Regions from separate parts of the Glutamicibacter sp. FBE19 genome, predicted to be linked through region 2. Evidence: predicted binding sites of a transcription regulator. Region 2 holds the regulator's gene; the other holds the start of a gene.
The links. Region 2 encodes HrcA, which represses chaperone genes, less so after heat shock. Its sites were predicted from a motif close to TTNGCACTCGNNNNNNNCGAGTGCNAA; they were not measured.

Region 1 (8,883 bases), on a different contig from region 2:
TTTGATGTCAGCGGCCAAAGACTCGCCGTGGCTGAGCAACGGCGCGGTCACCGAAGAATTCAACCCGTCCTATTCGGTGCTGGAACGGCTGTTGAGCATTCCGGTGCGCAATAAGGCCGTCACCCGATCCGGGCGCTTTGCCCAAGGCGTGGACGCCTGGCTGGCCCACGAGCTGCGTCGTGCCGGATTCGACGCAGACCTTGTCTGGCCGCGGCCCGAGGCGCCGCGGGTGCTCTCCAGCGACATCTTGGACCTGTTGCGCCGATTGCCGGAGCGATTGGCCGACGAGGTCCACGAGTCGATCATGGCCGGCAAGGCCGGGAGCACCGATGCGAGGATCCTGGGCCGCGCCTACATGAAACAGACCGATGTGGTGATGACCCATTGGTCCACCGGCCCCGAGTTGCTGCTGAGCACCAAGGCCATGACGTCATCGTTCGGCAAGAACCTCGCCAACCGCTATGAAGAAGCCTATGGAGACGCAGCGAATCTTCGCGCGCGGTATCCGCTGGCAGCGGTCGGGTTCTTCTTCGTGCAACGCGCCACCATCCTTGAATCGGAACCGGCGGCCTTCCGCCGCACCGTGGACATGATCCGCAAGCTGCGGGACTTCGGCGATGGGTTTGGCTATACCGCGACCGGCCTGCTGCTGGTCGACTGGGACGACGACTCGGATAACCCGGAAGTCAGGTGCGTGCACCCTCCGGTGCCCCAGGACATCGCCACGGCACAGTTCCTTAATGCCATGGTCGACACCGTCCTTAAAGTCACCCCCATCGACCTCCATGAAGCGGCCCGCGCTCGCCGAGCCGGCGAAGTGGCGCCGCTGCCCGGTCATGAATGGGTCGACGAGCAGCAGGACGCCCTGTTCTAGGCTCTAGATCATCCCAAGTGCCGGCATCTGGTCGCCGCGGGGCAGCTGAATGCCCAAAGACGGCCCGATTGCCGGTGCTGTGGCAAAACATGGCGCAGGAATCGCGGCTGGCGGCGCGATGATCTCCACGCAGTCTTCCGAGGCCTGTGGCAAGTTCTCCACCCACTCCCAGGCGGCCCGGGTAGCGCGGTAGATGAACTTCAGCCGGCCTTCCTGTTCGAAGCTGCGTTCGCGGTCCCACATCTCGGAGCGTTCGTAGAAGGCCCAGGAAGCAGGATTTTGCGCATCGATCACGATGATGGGCGTTTTGCCCGAGCGCACTGCGTGCTCCAGGCGCAATGAGGTCACATGCTGGCGGATGCCCAGCCGGCGGTACTCGGGGCGCACGGCCATGCAGCCCAGCTCCACGGCGTTCATCGAGTCGGTGGGTGCGACGATCGAGTCGTGAACCAACCCGGCAGCCACGAGCGTGCCACGGTCGCGCACCGTGACCAGCAGGCTGAGCCGGTCGAATTTCTGGTGCCAGCGCTGGTCGATGACAGGGTAGAGCTGTGCCAATTCTTCACGCTGCTCTGGCAGAACGCAGAGCGGTGACAAGGAGAAGTTCAGGTTTTCAAACACTGGGTACGGTCCTAGAGAAAAAGAACGAACGAAAAATGAGGCTTTTGCGCGACCAGGTCTGACCTGCCGTGCGGTTTCGTTGGCCTTGAGGGGACCGATGCCGGCGGCTTCCGGCAACTTCCTTGTAGGGTCCAGTTTGAGCTCGATGAGCTAGAAAAATTATGGAGCCTAAAGTCCCGTTTTGACAAGTGGAAACAGCTACTTTCAGGTGACATGAAAATAAACTATTTGGCGCGGTTTTTCCGGGCTGATCATGTGGCATATCCGGAGGCGGAAAGGTCATCGTGCGGCTGGGTCTGAGCGCGTCTGCCGCGGTGCGCTCTGCCGCTTGAAGCAGGCTGCCGATTTGGTGCGCGAGTTATCACCAGCTAAGATCATGTAGGTGCTTGGCCCTGCGGTCAAAGCGCAAGTATGGATCTTTAGCTCAGTTGGTTAGAGCGTTCGCCTCACACGCGAAAGGTCGCTGGTTCGAGTCCAGTAAGATCCACGAAAAAATGCCACCAGAGATGGTGGCATTTTTGCGTTCATGGAGCTTCGCCATGCGAAGCGGGCTCTAGGCCCCGAGCAATTCGTGGACGCGGGGCTTCACTTCTTCGCCCAGCAGCCTAATGCTGTTCATCATGGCCTCATGCGGCAATGATCCGGCTGAGTACTTGATGTCAGCGCGGGATAGCCCGAGTTTCCTGGTGGCCGAGGCGAGCTTCGAAGCCACGGTTTGCGCGCTGCCGGCCATCATTGCCCCCTCCGGCCCCATGGCGGCCTGCAATCGCATCTTGCTCGCTGGCGGCCATCCGCGCTCGGCGCCCAGCCGGTTCATGGTCCGCTGGTAATGAGGCCAGAGGGTTTCCAGCGCTTCCTCGTCGCTGCCGGCCACCAACCCGTGGAAGTGCGCGGCCACCGGTTGTTCATCGTGCCCGAATTCCTTGAGGGAACGTTGGTACAAATGCACCAGTCCTTCAAAGCCCGAGGGCTGGCCCCCGATGATGGCCAGGAACAGCGGAAGCCCGTGGCGCGCGGCGCGAACAACGGACTGCGGGCTGCCACCGACGCCCACCCAAGTGGTCAGCGGCTGGTTCTCCAGCAGGGGATAAACCTGCTGGTTGCGCAGCGCGGAGCGGTGCTTCCCGTGCCAGACCACCGGATTTCCATGGCGCAATCTGGCCAGGAGATCCAGCTTCTCCTCGTAGAGCGCTTCATAGTCATCAAGCTCGAAGCCGAACAAGGGGAAAGATTCAATAAAAGATCCGCGCCCGGCCACGATTTCGGTGCGCCCCTGGGAAATGGCATCGAGGGTTGCAAAGCGCTGGTACACCCTGACCGGATCATCGCTGGAAAGGACCGTCACGGCGGTGCCCAGCTTGATCTGCTTGGTGGTGCTGGCCAATGCGGCCAATACGATTTCCGGGGATGACACGGCATAATCATCGCGATGGTGTTCGCCGACGCCAAAGAAGTCCAGATTCGCTGCTTCGGCCGCCTGGCCCTGGGCGATGACGTTGCGAATCACTTGCGCATGGGTCAGCGGATTGCCCTGGGCGTCCTCGCTGATGTCGCCAAAGGTTTCGGCGCCGATCTCCGGCAAGAGAAGTTTGCTGCTCATCAATGACCTCCGATATGTATGCAAAAGCATCTAAGTTCAAATGCTTGCAACCACCATCGGGCCAGCGATATTCCGCAGGCGGGAATTGCCGGGAAATGTGTTCGGCGCTACCTAGTGATTTACGCACGTTCACGCGAACTTATTGCCCACGGGTTGTATCGTAAATTGCATGGGAAAGCATTGGCTGAGGGGGCAAAATTAGTGGCGCATCGATCTGACGAAGAGCATGGCGCAGTGCCACCACGGATCGGCGAAGATCCAGCGCCATCGGCCGGTGCGCTACCTCGTATTTCCACCAGTGAAATCAACATGGGCTTTCACCCGGAAGAACCGCTAGAAGAGCCGCCCACTGCTTCTGAGCTCCCGCTGAACACGGCAGTCAGCGCCAACGTGGCCGCTGCCGACGCCTCGGATATCGAGTGGCGCACCGGCCAGGTCCACACCACCGATGAAGGCATCACCCTGATGCCAACGCGCGCCAACCCGGTGGCGCGCCGGCTGCTGGCAAAAATGTGGATCTCGGACACCCCGCCAACCCAGGCGCTGAACATTGTCGAGCGTCTGCAGGGAACCCCTTACGCCAATCCCAAGGTCAACGACCAGCAGGACGCTTCATCGCGCCGCACCATGGAATTCGCCCTGGACTTGGGAGAGACCCTGATCCGCTACGGCGCTGGCGCGTTGGAAGTGGAAACCAGCATCATCGCGGTGACCGCAGCGCTGGGCTTGAGCCATTTGGACGTGGACATCACCAACCAGTCCTTGCACTTGAACTACAGCCCGCCTGATGCCGAAAGCTATTCGGTATTGCGCGTGGTCCGTTCCTACACCTCCAACTACGCAGGGCTCGTCCTGGTGCATGAGTTGGTCTCCGACATCATCGCGGGCGGGGTGTCGCGCAGCGCTTCGGCCAAGCGCCTGAAAGAAATTACGCGCCGGCCAAAGCCCTTTCCCCGGTGGATTGTCGCTTGCGGGCGTGCCCTGTTCGCAGCGGCATTTGTGCTTTTCATTGGCGGCTCATGGGCCGGTGCGCTGGTGGCCATGTTCTCCTCCAGCCTGGTCACCCAGATTGGCCGATACGGCTCGCGCTGGCGGGTCCCGGAATTCTTCACTATTGCCGCATCGACGATGGTCATCACCGGCATCGCATTGATTGGGCATCAGCTGCATGCTCCGTTGGATCCGGCGCTGGTGGTTTCCGGCGGTATCCTGCTCTTGCTGCCTTCGGGGCGGTTTGTCTCGGCGCTGCAAGATGCGATCAACGGTTTCCCGGTGACTGCGGTGGGGCGCTTGTTCTCCGCCAGCCTGACCTACGGGGCGATCTTGAGCGGCATTGCCGCCGCCTTGGTGGTCTCCGATGTGCTCGGCGGCGGGGAAGTCGATGTACACCAGATCGTAACTACCGAGTACCCCGCATGGCTCTTGGTCGTGCTGGTAGCTGTCGCCATTGTTGCCGGTGCCATTACGGAGCAAAGTGCGCTGCGCTTGCTGCTGCCTACCGCTGGCATTGCGGTGGGCGGCTACCTCGTGCAGCTGCTCGCCGAGAACATGGGCCTGGGCGACCGTGCGGTTCCAGCACTTGTCGCCACAGTCGTCGGCTTTGCGGCTCGCTTCGCATCAGACAAATTGCGCACGCCGCAGCTGGTTCTGGCAGCACCGGCGGTCATGTTCCTGCTTCCAGGCCTCATGATCTTCCGGGCCATGTACGGCATCGTGATCAACGTCGACGACATGGCTACAGGTCTCGTTGAGATGTTTAACGCGATGGCCATCATGCTCTCCATCGCCGGAGGAGTCGTCTTCGGTGAAACCCTATGCCGCCCGCTCACCTCTAACGCCCGGCGCGAACGGCGACGCATCCGCCGCCGCTAGGCTGGCGGCAAACTCCAGTCAATCGGCTCATGTCCCTGTGCGGACAGGAGTCGATTGGCTTCTGAAAAGGGTTTTGAGCCGAAAAAGCCCCTCGAAGCCGAGAGCGGCGATGGATGGGCGCTGCGCAATTGCGGCAGATTCCCCAGGGCAGGCGAGAACTTCTGTGCATGATTGCCCCAGAGAATGGCGATCGGGGGAGCGGAACGCTCGTTCAGCGCGGACAGCAGGGACGCAATGATTGGTTCCCACCCGATCTTTTGGTGTGAACCGGCCTGGCCTGCGGTGACCGAAAGCACCTGGTTGAGCAGCAGTACCCCGCGTTGCTGCCAGGCACTCAAATCAGGATGCGACGCAGGGGTGATCCCCAAGTCGGCTTCGAGCTCCTTGTAGATGTTATTCAACGAGCGTGGCAAGGGGCGAACACGCTTGTTGGCCGCAAAGGCCAATCCGTTGGGATGCCCCGGTGTCGGGTAGGGGTCTTGGCCGATGATCAGGACCTTGACCTCAGCTAAAGGCAAAGATAGTGCGCGGAACATCACCTCGGGATCGGGGAGCAATGTTTCGCCTTGTGATGAACGTTCGGTTAATTCGAGGGCAAGCTGGCGAAGATTTTCATCTTGCTTGCTGAGCGCAGGAACCCAATCTTGAGCAATAAATCCGTGGTCGGCCATGGATTGCGCTCCGTGGAAGAACGGGAATTCTGCTGGTTCATACACGGGTGCCGGCTGTGGCCCAGGAGCCTCGAACAGGGGTTCTTGCATTTCATCCATAGACGCTATTGTTCCGTTTTTCTGGCGTGCCTGTGCCAGGCCACACGGCGATAGCTAAAGAGATTGGTTAGAATGTCGGTGGTATGTCTACCAGTGGTGGAGTACATGCATGAATGAAATGCGCAAAAACTGAGCCGAGGACAGAGGTGAGAACGGATGGCTGAGAAAGAGTTGTTGGTGGATTTTGTGATGAACCCAGACTCGGAACTCGACGAACGTTCGCAACAGATCCTGAGCTTGGAAAAATTGTGGTGGAAGTATGCCGGAGCCAAGGAACAAGCGATTACCAAGCAGTTCTCCATGTCTCCAACCAATTACTATCAGCTGCTGAACCAGCTGATTGAGACGGATGCGGCGATGGCCTACGACCCGATGCTGGTTAAGCGACTGCGCAGAACACGTTCAACAAAACGTCGTGTGGGCGGTAAGGTCGGCTCGGGACGATAACCCAGCCTGCCGTGACCAGTCAGACCTCGAGCAAGGACAAGAATGACCAACTACCCGCGTGACGAATTTGATCGCGTTCCGGAGTTCAACACCCGTGTCGGTTCGCACCATGCGCACGGATGGGCGCAGTCCGCGGCCTCAAAGTCAACCGGTGGCAAATTGCTGTGGGTAGTGCTGACGGCCGTGATCGTCCTGGCCATCGGCGTAGCATCCTTCATCTTCGGCCCCCAGCTCAAAGACAGCCTCGCGGGCCCTTCCAGCGATGAGAGCTTGCAGTCCCAAGGCGGCGGGGAGTCTGCCGATAGTTCGCAGGAGGCTTCACCGAGCGAATCCGCATCGCCATCCAGCACCATTGATGAAGCAGACGTGCTCTTTGGCCAGAAGATCGGCGTGTACAACGGCGCGAATGTTGCCGGCGTCGCGGGTGCTGGCCAAGAGGCCATGGCAGAAGCCGGGTTCACCAACATCGTCGCCGATAACTGGAGCAAGCCGGCGGATGTTTCCGCCGTGTACTACATGTCAGAGGCCTACCGCACCACCGCGGAAAAAGCTGCTGAAGTCCTTAATATTGACGAAGTTTTGCAGACCAATAACATTCCCGATCGGGTCACCGTCGTGCTGGGCACCGATGACCCGCTGGGGCTGAACGAATAATTCGTTCATAATTCCCTTCGCTCAGAGCCGACCGGCTTGCACTCGCCATGCGAGAGTGCCAATATTTGTATTAGCACTCTTACGCTGCGACTGCTAACGCCGGTCGGTTTTTGCGTTCCCTGCGGAACGCGAGCGCACCGGTTAGCGCCACGGCGGATGGAGCGTGGAAAATACCTCAGATAGCGAGAGTTGAAACGGTTGCCGGCCCGATGCCGCACCGGTCCACTCGTCCGTCGCGGGCGCTGTCTGTCGGTTGCATTTTCGCAAAATCGTCCCGAAAGGACCGAAAGCCACTATGGCCAAGATGATTGCATTTGACGAGGAAGCACGCCGCGGACTCGAGCGCGGACTGAACACCCTTGCTGACGCGGTAAAGGTGACCTTGGGCCCACGCGGCCGCAACGTTGTTCTGGAGAAGAAGTGGGGCGCTCCTACTATCACCAACGACGGCGTGTCCATCGCTAAGGAGATCGACCTCGAAGATCCTTACGAGAAGATCGGCGCCGAGCTGGTCAAGGAAGTTGCCAAGAAGACTGACGACGTCGCTGGCGACGGTACCACCACCGCTACCGTGCTCGCACAGGCACTGGTCAAGGAAGGCCTGCGCAACGTTGCTGCAGGTGCCGACCCGATCGCACTGCGCCGCGGTATCGACAAGGCTGTAGAAGCCGTCACCGCAGAACTGTTCGCCGCAGCGAAGAAGATCGAATCCAAGGAGCAGATCGCTGCTACCGCTTCGATCTCCGCTGGCGACAAGGAAATCGGTGGCCTGATCGCTGAAGCTCTCGACAAGGTCGGCGAGCAGGGCGTTATCACCGTTGAAGAGTCCAACACCTTCGGCCTGGAGCTGGAGCTGGCCGAGGGCATGCGCTTCGACAAGGGCTACATCTCCGCTTACTTCGTCACCGACGCAGAGCGCCAGGAAACCGTCCTGGAAGACCCATACATCCTGATCGTCAACTCGAAGATCTCCTCGGTCAAGGACATGGTTACCTTGCTGGAGAAGGTCATGCAGTCGAACAAGTCGCTGCTGATCATCGCCGAAGACGTCGAGGGCGAAGCCCTGGCCACCCTGATCCTGAACAAGATCCGTGGCCTGTTCAAGTCCGTTGCCGTCAAGGCTCCGGGCTTCGGCGACCGCCGCAAGGCCATGTTGACCGACATCGCCATCCTGACCGGCGGCCAGGTTGTTTCCGAGGAAATCGGCCTGTCCCTGGACAACGTTGGCCTCGAAGTTCTGGGTACCGCCCGCAAGGTCGTTATCACCAAGGACGAGACCACCATCGTTGAAGGCGGCGGCGAAGCCGACGCAATCGACGGCCGCAAGGCCCAGATCGCAGCCGAGATCAAGAACACCGACTCGGACTACGACCGCGAGAAGCTGCAGGAGCGCCACGCAAAGCTCTCCGGCGGTGTCGCTGTGCTGAAGGCCGGCGCTGCTACCGAGGTGGAGCTCAAGGAGCGCAAGCACCGCATCGAAGATGCCGTGCGCAACGCCAAGGCAGCCGTTGAAGAGGGCATCGTCGCCGGTGGTGGCGTTGCACTGATCCAGGCTGGCGCTGCTGCATTCGCAAAGCTTGAGCTGGAAGGCGACGAAGCAACCGGCGCGAACATCGTTCGCGTTGGCATCGAAGCTCCACTGAAGCAGATCGCACTGAACGCTGGCATGGAGCCAGGCGTTGTCGCCGACAAGGTCAAGGGCCTGGCCGCTGGCCACGGCCTGAACGCTGCCACCGGTCAGTACGTTGACCTGCTGGAAGCTGGCGTGAACGACCCAGTGAAGGTGACCCGTTCGGCACTGCAGAACGCAGCTTCGATCGCTGGCCTGTTCTTGACCACTGAAGCTGTTGTTGCAGAGAAGCCAGCTCCTGCTGGCGCTGCCCCAGCCGGTGGCGATGACATGGGCGGCATGGGCGGAATGGGCGGCTTCTAAGCCCTCCATGCTGATCTAGTGCATCACCTGCGCTGATGGCCTGGTACCTTCGGGTACCAGGCCATCAGCAGTTAACGCGGCGAATACGGGCTAGAGCATCCAGCTCTGCAGA
Region 2 (8,883 bases):
TGATGGTGGTGTTGCTTTGTCCTTGGTCCCATTCTATCCAGTCATCGGGTTTTCCGGTGGAAATTCAGGCCTGAGCGTAAGGGCAGAACCTGAAAGTAGTCTTAAATGAATCTATTCCCAGCAGGTCGCGAAGATATAGATTTGGTTACGGATTAGTAAGCGGGGCCGATTTCGGGCAGATTGCGGCAACTCGTATGGCAAGCTATGACAGCGGCTCCAAAATGTTTTGCGAGCCCAAAACCGAAAAAGTTTCACGGATTGGTATGTAGTGCAGTCAAGGTTCTTGCAGAAAATTCCGCGCCGAATTGGCGTTGTCGGAATTGCTGCCGCCCTCGTGATCGCCGCTGGTTGCGGCTTGAGCAATCGCGAGAGCTCCTTTGAGATGCCAACAAGCGCAAACGCCGAGTCCTTGAACCTGCCTAGTGCCACCGACGCTGGCGAAAAGATCGGCATGGCAACCAAGCTGCCGATCTACTGGCTGGAAAATACGGATACCGGAGTGTTCCTGTATCGCGAGTATCTGCCGGATAACCGCCACAATGAACCGGTCGGCGACGCCATCTGGACCTTGCTGTCTGCCGAGCCTGCCGGACCGCATCGCTACACGCATCTGGGCGCATCTGACGAGATCGGCGTCTCGATGAGCAGCACCAACGTGATCACCTTGGACTTGCCCGCCAAGGTCTTCAGCGCACATCTCGATGAAGGCCTCTCGGAACGCTCGATCCAGCAGCTGGTCTTCACGGCAACGGCTGCAGCCTCTAGTTCCGGCCTTCTGGTGGGCGAAACTGCCCCGACGGTGAAGATCCTTGTTGATGGCCAGCCGAATGCTGACGTTTTTGACGGGTATCGGCTAAAAGACGTTTATGAGCGCAACCCCAAGTTCATGGCGCCGATCTGGATCGTGGATCCGCAGTACGGAACGGTACTGGCAGATGGCAAAGTGCGGATCAATGGACGAACGACCAAATTTGATATTGGAACCTTCTACTCCCTGCAGAAAAAAGACGCTGACGGCAAGCTCACGGTGATCACCGCGCAGAAGCAGGTGATACCTGGAAAAATTGAAAAAAATGGCGCGTTCAGCATCAGCGAGCGGCTCTCCCCCGGTTCCTACAGGCTCACTTTCTGGGGCATGGAAACCGAATCGGATGCAAAAGTCGGCGAAGTGACTTCAGTCTTCACGGTTAAATAACCGGCGCTTGAACCGCTTTATTTTTCCCTGGAAACCAAAAATCCGCGGGCACCTTTCACAAGGTGCCCGCGGATAGCCATATTAGTCAGATTTCTCCAAGCAAATGCCGGATCAGTACCAGCGCTGCCGGTCCTGCGGTGGAAGCCCGCAATACGTGCTGGCCCAACAAGGCGGCATGCGCTCCAGCATCGGTGAATGACTCCAGTTCCGAATCGGAGATTCCCCCTTCGGGGCCGACGATCATCACAACCTTCTGCCCCTGTTCCGCCCCGGCAAGCCAGCCGGCGACATGCGCCGCCACCGGCTCCCTGGCCTTCTCGTGCAGCACCAGAACCAGTGCCCCAGCCTGGACATCCTCAGCAACAGCCTTCGCTAGTTCCTTGGAATGGGCCGGTGCCAAAACCTCGGGTTCGAAAGCGCGACGCGATTGCTTCTGGGCTGAGCGGACCTGGGCCCGCCATTTGGCCAGGGCCTTATCCGTCTTGGCCGCATTCCAGCGCACGATCGACCGGTCAGCTTGCCACGGGCGCACCGCAAGCACTCCAAGCTCCACCGCTGACTCGACGGCTTGCAAATCACGTTCGCCCTTGGACAGCGCCTGCACCAGGGTGACCGGATGGTCGCTGCCGGTTTCCTGGGTGCATTCGAGCACCCTGGCGCGCAGCAGGTCCTTGCCGGTGCCCAGTACTTCGACTGTAAGGCGAAGTCCCTGGCCGTCGAGCAAGTCCAGGTGCTCGCCTGCTGCGACTCGTTTGACCGTCACCGCGTGATGGGCCTCTGGGCCGGAGAGCTCCAAGGTATCCCCCGGCACTGAGTTTCGTGCCAGTTCGGGGTCGATGACGAAGCTGTGGTTGCTCATGCTCAGCGCTGGTTCAGCTTGTCGCGCAGCCGCGAGAACATGCCGCCTGAATGCTCAACGCGTCCAGCGGTCATTTCCTCGCCTCGCAGCTTGGCCAGCTGCTCGAGCAGATCGCGCTGTGCAGCGTCCAGCTTGGTCGGGGTCTCCACCTGAAGATGCACGATGATGTCGCCGCGCTTGCCACCACGAAGGCGTGGCACGCCCAATCCTGGCAAGGTGACGGTGTCTCCGTCTTGCGCACCGGCCTCCACGTTGATCGGCTGTTCGCCGTCGAAGGTTTCCAGCTTGAGCTCGCAACCCAGTGCGGCTGCGGTCATCGGCAGGCTCATCTTGGCGTGCAGGTCGGTCTGCGCGCGTTCGAAGACCTTGTGGCGGCGCACGTCGACCTCGACAAACAGGTTGCCATTCGGTCCACCGCCGGGGCCTGCTTCGCCCTGGCCGCGCAGCTGGATGCGGGTGCCCGAATCGACACCTGCTGGAACATTCAGCGACTTCGAGACATGCTCGCGCACGCGTCCTTCGCCGTTGCACTCCAAGCATGGGTCCGGAATGGTCGTGCCGAAGCCGCGGCAGGCCGCACAGGTCTCCACCGTCATCATCTGGCCGAGGAAGGAGCGGACCGGCCGCTGCACCTGTCCGGCACCGTGGCAGATATCGCAGGTGACCGGGCTGGTGCCCTCGCGGGTGCACGTGCCGTTGCAGGTCTTGCAGGTGACTGCCGTTTCCATCTCCAGCGGGTAGACGGTGCCCTTGACCGCGTCTTCCAAGTCGATCGTGATGGTGATCAGCGCGTCGCGGCCCGGCTGGGTACGAGATGCCGGGCCCTGGGCCTGGCCGCCGCCGAAGAACTGCTCGAAGATGTCGCCGAACCCGCCGAAGCCTTGGCCGCCGCCGCCGCCAAAGCCCGGGTGGCCGTTGCCGTTCTCATCGCCAGTTGCATCGTAGTTCGAGCGCTTGGTCTGGTCGGAAAGAACCTCGTAAGCGCGGGTCACAAGCTTAAACTGCTCTGCGGCGTCCTCGCTTGGATTCACATCCGGGTGCAGTTTGCGTGCCAGCTTTCGGTAGGCACTCTTGATTTCCTGAGGGGTCGCGTCCTTGGCAACGCCCAGGGTCTCGTAATGCGAGCTCACGTTATTCGCCGTGTCCTTTCCTAAAAATGCAAAGTTCAACAAAATGCTAAGCGTATCGCCAGCGTAGCTAGTGCGCCAAAATCTTTGACAGGTAGCGGGCTACTGCCCGCACCGAGGCCATCGATGTTGGATAGTTCATGCGGGTTGGGCCGAGCACGCCCAGCTTGTTGCGCACGTCGGCTCCGTAGGTCGTGGCAATCACCGCGGCCTCCGAGAGCTGCCCGTAGTGATGCTCGGTGCCGATGGCCACCGCCACGCCGCGCGAGTCGGCCTCCAGCTCGGAGAAGAGCTTGAGCAGCACGACCTGTTCTTCGAGGGCTTCGAGCACCGGGGTGATGGTCAGCGGGAAGTCGCCTTCCACGCGGGCCAAGTTGGCTGTTCCAGACATGATGATGCGCTGGGTATTGGCTGCCTGGGCCATTTCTTCCAAGGCGTGCAATACGCTGTCCACCAATGGCTCGGATTGCTGTTGCGGGTTCAGCCCGGCGCGGGTCAGCTTGCCGCTCAGATCGGCGAGCTGGACTCCCTCGAAACTATTGAGCAGCCACAGCTTCAGGTCGGCCAATTCGGCATCCGAGTACAAGCGCGCAACGGCCATCATGCGCTGGTCCACGGTGCCGTTGGAGGCAATCATGACCATCAGCACCTGGGAGCTGCCCAAGCTGAGCAGTTCGAGGTTCTTCAGCGACGCGGTGTCGTAGTGCGGCACCTGGATCATCGCCACCTGATTGGTCAGCCTGGCCAAGAGCCGAACAGTGCTCTTGAGCATCTCATCCAGGTCGGTGGAGTCATCCAGGATCTTGTTGATGGCATCGCGTTCTGCCCTGGACAGCGGCTTGAGCTCGCCAATCTCATCGACAAAACGGCGATAGCCCTTTTCGGTCGGAATACGGCCCGATGAGGTGTGAGGGGCAGCAATCAGGCCCTCTTCTTCCAGCAGGGCCATGTCATTTCGGATCGTGGCCGCACTGACGCCAAGATTGTGCCGATCGAGCAGCGCCTTGGAACCAACCGGTTCACGCGACTGGACGTAGTCTTCCACGATGGCGCGCAAAACATCCAAACGCCGAAGCTCACTCACAACGCCACCTCCTTGGCATCCCTATCAGAAGGGTTTGGCACTCTAACCTGTCAAGTGCCAAGTCTAATACGTTCAACGGTTGCTAGCATTGGATTTCGAGCGTATTCGATCACAGCGAAAGGCAGTACGTGGCTAATTACTCCTGGGGACCGCAAGATCTCAGTGCCCCGGCACAGAAAAAACTCCGCCAGGTACCCATCGAACGCGGCATGGTTCTGGAAGATGCCACCTCAGGCTGGGTTGGCGAAGTCACGCGTACCGAGAAGTCCGGCGGCATGCGCATCATCGTGCTGGAGGACCGCCATGGCAAGACGCGCTCGTTCCAGGCCGGTTTCGGATTCTATCTCGAAGGCGAACCCGTCGAGATGGTTGATCCGGTAGCCAAGGCCGCGCAGCCCAAGACCATGGTCTCCGCTTCCGGCTCCCGGGCGGTCACCGGATTGAAGGCCCGCCAGGCACGCGCCAGCCGCATCTGGGTGGAAGGCAAGCACGATGCAGAACTCGTGGAAAAGGTTTGGGGCCATGACCTGCGTGTTGAGGGGATCGTTGTTGAACCGCTGCACGGTGTTGACGACCTGGCCGGAGCCATCCGCGATTTCGCACCTTCTCCCGAACGCCGCCTTGGCATCCTCGTTGACCACCTCGTGGCCGGCACCAAAGAGGCCCATATTGCCGCCGAGGCCATGAAGGTCCCCGGCGCGGCACAGAACGTCCTGATCCTCGGGCACCCGTATATCGACGTCTGGCAAGCGATCAAGCCCGCGACGCTCGGAATCAAGGCCTGGCCTGTCATCCCCAAGGGCACCGACTGGAAAACCGGTGTGCTCCGCGCCTTCGGCTGGCCGCACGAATCTGCCGAGGATATCGGTATCGGCTGGCAGCGGATCCTGTCCACGGTCTCGCACTATGGGCAGCTGGAACCACAGCTTTTGGGAAGAATAGAAGAATTGATCGATTTTCTGACCACCGAAGATTACGGTTTCCTAACAATTGACCAATAGCTGGACTTTAGCCCGGTAATCAAGCCTCTGCGTGAACCGAGCCAGCTATGATGGAGAAGAAACCAGCCACAGCAAGACAAGGGAAAATAGTGACTTCACGCCAGACGCAGTCATCGGAGAATTCGCGCTTCGAAGGATCGCGAACCGCTGCGTTGCCGCTGACTCCAACCGAGGACCGGCAATGGTCGACCATGGCCCACTTCGGCGCCATTCTCGGCTGCATTCCGTCTGCCATTATTTTTGCGGTTTTCCGCGACCGGGGCGCATTCACCGCCCAGGAATCCAAGGAAGCCTTCAACTTCACTTTCCCGCTCACCATCCTGGCGATCGCGCTGAACGTCTGCACGATCCTGCCCGGCATCGGCTGGCTCTTCTCAGTGCTTGCCGTGGCCCTGTGGGTTTACATGACGGTTTCAGGCGCCCTTGCCGCCATTCAGGCCAACAAGGGACGCCCCTACCGCTACAAGTTCAATCTTCGCCTGATGAAGTAGCAGATCTACCCAGGTCTAGAAATCGAGCAATTCTCGCACCACGAGGTCGGCTAGCAGCCGGCCTCGTTGCGTTAACACCAAGGTGCCGGCAAAAGCCGCCTTGGCATCAATCAGTTCATCAGCAATCAGCCCCGCGACCTTGGTGCGCCCGGTGGCATCGAGCTCACTGATTTGCATGCCGGAACTCAGGCGGGTCAACAGCATCGTTCGCTCCAGCTGGACAGCCTGGGCATCGGGGTACTCTCGGCCGTGGCCGGGAGAGATCCCGGCATCAATGCGCTGCTGATACGCAGCTGGATGCTTCACATTCCACCAGCGCAGGCCGCCGACGTGCGAATGCGCGCCAGGTCCTGCGCCCCACCAATCGCCGCCCTTCCAATACGCAATATTGTGCTGGCAGGCATTGGCTGGAGTCTTGGCCCAATTGCTCACTTCGTACCAGGAGAAACCGGCGGCAGCGAACATCTCATCAGCCATCTGGTATTTCTCGGCATGGTCATCATCGTCGATATTGGGAACCTCGCCACGGCGGATTTGCGCAGCAAGCTTGGTTCCCTCTTCGATGATCAGCGCATAGGCGGAGATATGGTCCGGCTCGTAGCTCAGCGCCGCTTCGATGCTCATGCGCCAATCTTCCAGGCTCTCCCCCGGAGTGCCGTAGATCAGATCGACGCTGACATCAAGGCCGGCTTCGCGAGCCCATGCCACAGCCTGGGGCACCCGCTTGGGGTCATGGGTTCGTTCCAGGACCTTGAGCACATGGGGCACAGCAGACTGCATTCCGAAGGAAACACGGGTGAATCCGCCGTCGGCCAGTTCCTGCAAGCTTTCGCGGGTCACCGAATCGGGGTTGGCCTCGGTGGTGATTTCCGCACCCGGCTTCAGGCCGAAGTCCCGGCGAATTTGACCGAGCACCGATACCAAGTCGCCGGCGGGCAATAGCGTCGGAGTGCCGCCGCCAAAGAAGACGGTTTCAATTTCCCGGTGCGGCTGGCCCGAGCGCTCCATCACCTCGCGGGCAAAGCTGATTTCCTTGCTCACCGTGGCAGCATAGGTCGCCTGGCTCGAGCCCGAACCCAGCTCGGTGGCGGTGTACGTATTGAAATCGCAGTAGCCGCAGCGCACCGTGCAGAACGGAATATGGACATAAAAGGACATGGTCCGCCCCTGGGCCTCATGCGCGCATGAGGCCGGGAGCAGACCATCGGCCGGAGCCGGATCGCCGTCAGGCAGTACTGATGGCATTTACTTCTTTTTCGGCTCGTCGGTGGACAGGGCTGCGATGAAGGCTTCCTGCGGAACTTCCACGCGGCCAACCATCTTCATGCGCTTCTTGCCTTCCTTCTGCTTCTCCAGCAGCTTGCGCTTGCGGCTGATATCGCCGCCGTAGCACTTGGCCAGCACGTCCTTGCGGATCGCGCGGATGTTCTCGCGGGCGATGATGCGCGAACCGATGGCAGCCTGGATCGGCACCTCGAACTGCTGGCGGGGAATCAATTCGCGCAGCTTCGAGGTCATCATGGTGCCGTACGAGTACGCCTTGTCCCGGTGGGTGATCGCGGAAAACGCATCCACCTGGTCGCCCTGCAACAAGATATCGACCTTGACCAGATCGGCAACCTGCTCGCCATCGGCCTTCCAGTCCAGCGAGGCGTAGCCGCGGGTCTTGGACTTGAGCTGGTCGAAGAAGTCGAACACGATTTCAGCCAACGGCAGGTGGTAGCGCATCTCCACGCGGTCCTCGGAGAGGTAGTCCATGCCGCGCATGGTGCCGCGCCGGGCCTGGCACAATTCCATGACCGCGCCAATGAATTCGCTCGGAGCAAGAATGGTGGCGGCCACCATCGGCTCGTGCACTTCCAGGATCTTTCCGTCCGGGAACTCCGAAGGGTTGGTCACGGTGATCATCTGCTTGTCTTCGCCCATGACCTCGTACACCACGTTCGGCGCGGTGGAAATCAAATCCAGATTGAACTCGGACTCCAGGCGCTGCCGGGTGATTTCCAGGTGCAATAGGCCCAGGAAGCCCACGCGGAAGCCGAAGCCCAGGGCGACAGACGTTTCCGGCTCGTAGGTCAGGGCGGCGTCGTTGAGCTGCAGCTTGTCCAGCGCATCACGCAGTACCGGGTAATCGGTGCCGTCCATCGGGTACAGGCCCGAGAACACCATTGGCTTGGCTTCTTCGTAGCCGCCCAATGACTCGCTGGCAGGCTTCAGGTAGTTGGTGACGGTATCGCCCACCTTGGACTGGCGAACGTCCTTGACACCGGTGATCAGGTAGCCCACTTCGCCAACGCCCAGGCCCTTGGTGGGCTCCGGGTTTGGCGAGGATACGCCGATTTCCAGCAGTTCGTGGGTGGTGCCGGTGGACATCATCTGGATCTTCTCGCGAGGAGACAGCTTGCCATCGACAACACGCACATAGGTCACCACACCTCGGTAGGTGTCGTACACCGAGTCGAAGATCATGGCGCGCGCTGGCGCTTTGGCATCGCCGACAGGCGGTGGAAGCTGCTTGATGACCTCATCGAGCAGCGCCTCGACGCCTTCGCCGGTCTTGCCCGATACCTTGAGCACCTCATCTGGCTCGCAGCCAATCAGGTTGGCCAGTTCGGCGGCGTATTTTTCAGGCTGCGCGTTGGGAAGGTCGATCTTGTTCAGCACCGGGATGATGGTCAAGTCGCCCTCAATAGCGAGGTACAGGTTCGCGAGGGTCTGGGCCTCGATTCCCTGGGCGGCGTCGACTAGCAGGATGGCGCCTTCGCAGGCGGCCAGGGAACGCGACACCTCATAGGTGAAGTCAACGTGACCCGGGGTGTCGATCATGTTCAGCGCGTAGGCGGTCCCATCTTCGGACTCCCATGGCATGCGAACTGCCTGGGACTTGATGGTGATGCCGCGTTCGCGCTCAATATCCATGCGATCCAGATATTGGGCCTTCATGTCGCGGGCCGAGACAACGCCGGTCAACTGCAGCATGCGGTCGGCCAAGGTCGACTTGCCATGGTCGATATGGGCGATGATGCAGAAGTTACGGATAAGCGACGGATCGGTCGCGGCAGGCACCTGAGCGGTGCGGGCCAATGGAGACACCTAAACAGACCTCACTAGCTGACTAAAAGACGT

Region 1: a site for HrcA is predicted at 6,874-6,900, ahead of groL (chaperonin GroEL). Genes of this name have one in related genera too.

Annotation. Positions count from the first base shown of each region.
Region 1 is NZ_JACKQN010000007.1:177,774-186,656, reverse strand. It holds gene H6F58_RS12700 (hypothetical protein) at 1-874, shown strand, start outside; gene H6F58_RS12695 (GNAT family N-acetyltransferase) at 878-1,495, opposite strand; tRNA gene H6F58_RS12690 (tRNA-Val) at 1,909-1,982, shown strand; gene H6F58_RS12685 (Atu2307/SP_0267 family LLM class monooxygenase) at 2,049-3,095, opposite strand; gene H6F58_RS12680 (threonine/serine exporter family protein) at 3,297-4,967, shown strand; gene H6F58_RS12675 (uracil-DNA glycosylase) at 4,964-5,737, opposite strand; gene H6F58_RS12670 (DUF3263 domain-containing protein) at 5,894-6,184, shown strand; gene H6F58_RS12665 (LytR C-terminal domain-containing protein) at 6,227-6,838, shown strand; gene groL (chaperonin GroEL) at 7,134-8,771, shown strand; gene H6F58_RS12655 (DUF4031 domain-containing protein) at 8,862-8,883, opposite strand, start outside.
Region 2 is NZ_JACKQN010000003.1:399,667-408,549, forward strand. It holds gene H6F58_RS07840 (GerMN domain-containing protein) at 284-1,195, shown strand; gene H6F58_RS07845 (16S rRNA (uracil(1498)-N(3))-methyltransferase) at 1,281-2,054, opposite strand; gene dnaJ (molecular chaperone DnaJ) at 2,057-3,184, opposite strand; gene hrcA (heat-inducible transcriptional repressor HrcA) at 3,252-4,265, opposite strand; gene H6F58_RS07860 (DUF3097 domain-containing protein) at 4,394-5,266, shown strand; gene H6F58_RS07865 (DUF4870 domain-containing protein) at 5,356-5,757, shown strand; gene hemW (radical SAM family heme chaperone HemW) at 5,773-7,002, opposite strand; gene lepA (translation elongation factor 4) at 7,003-8,850, opposite strand.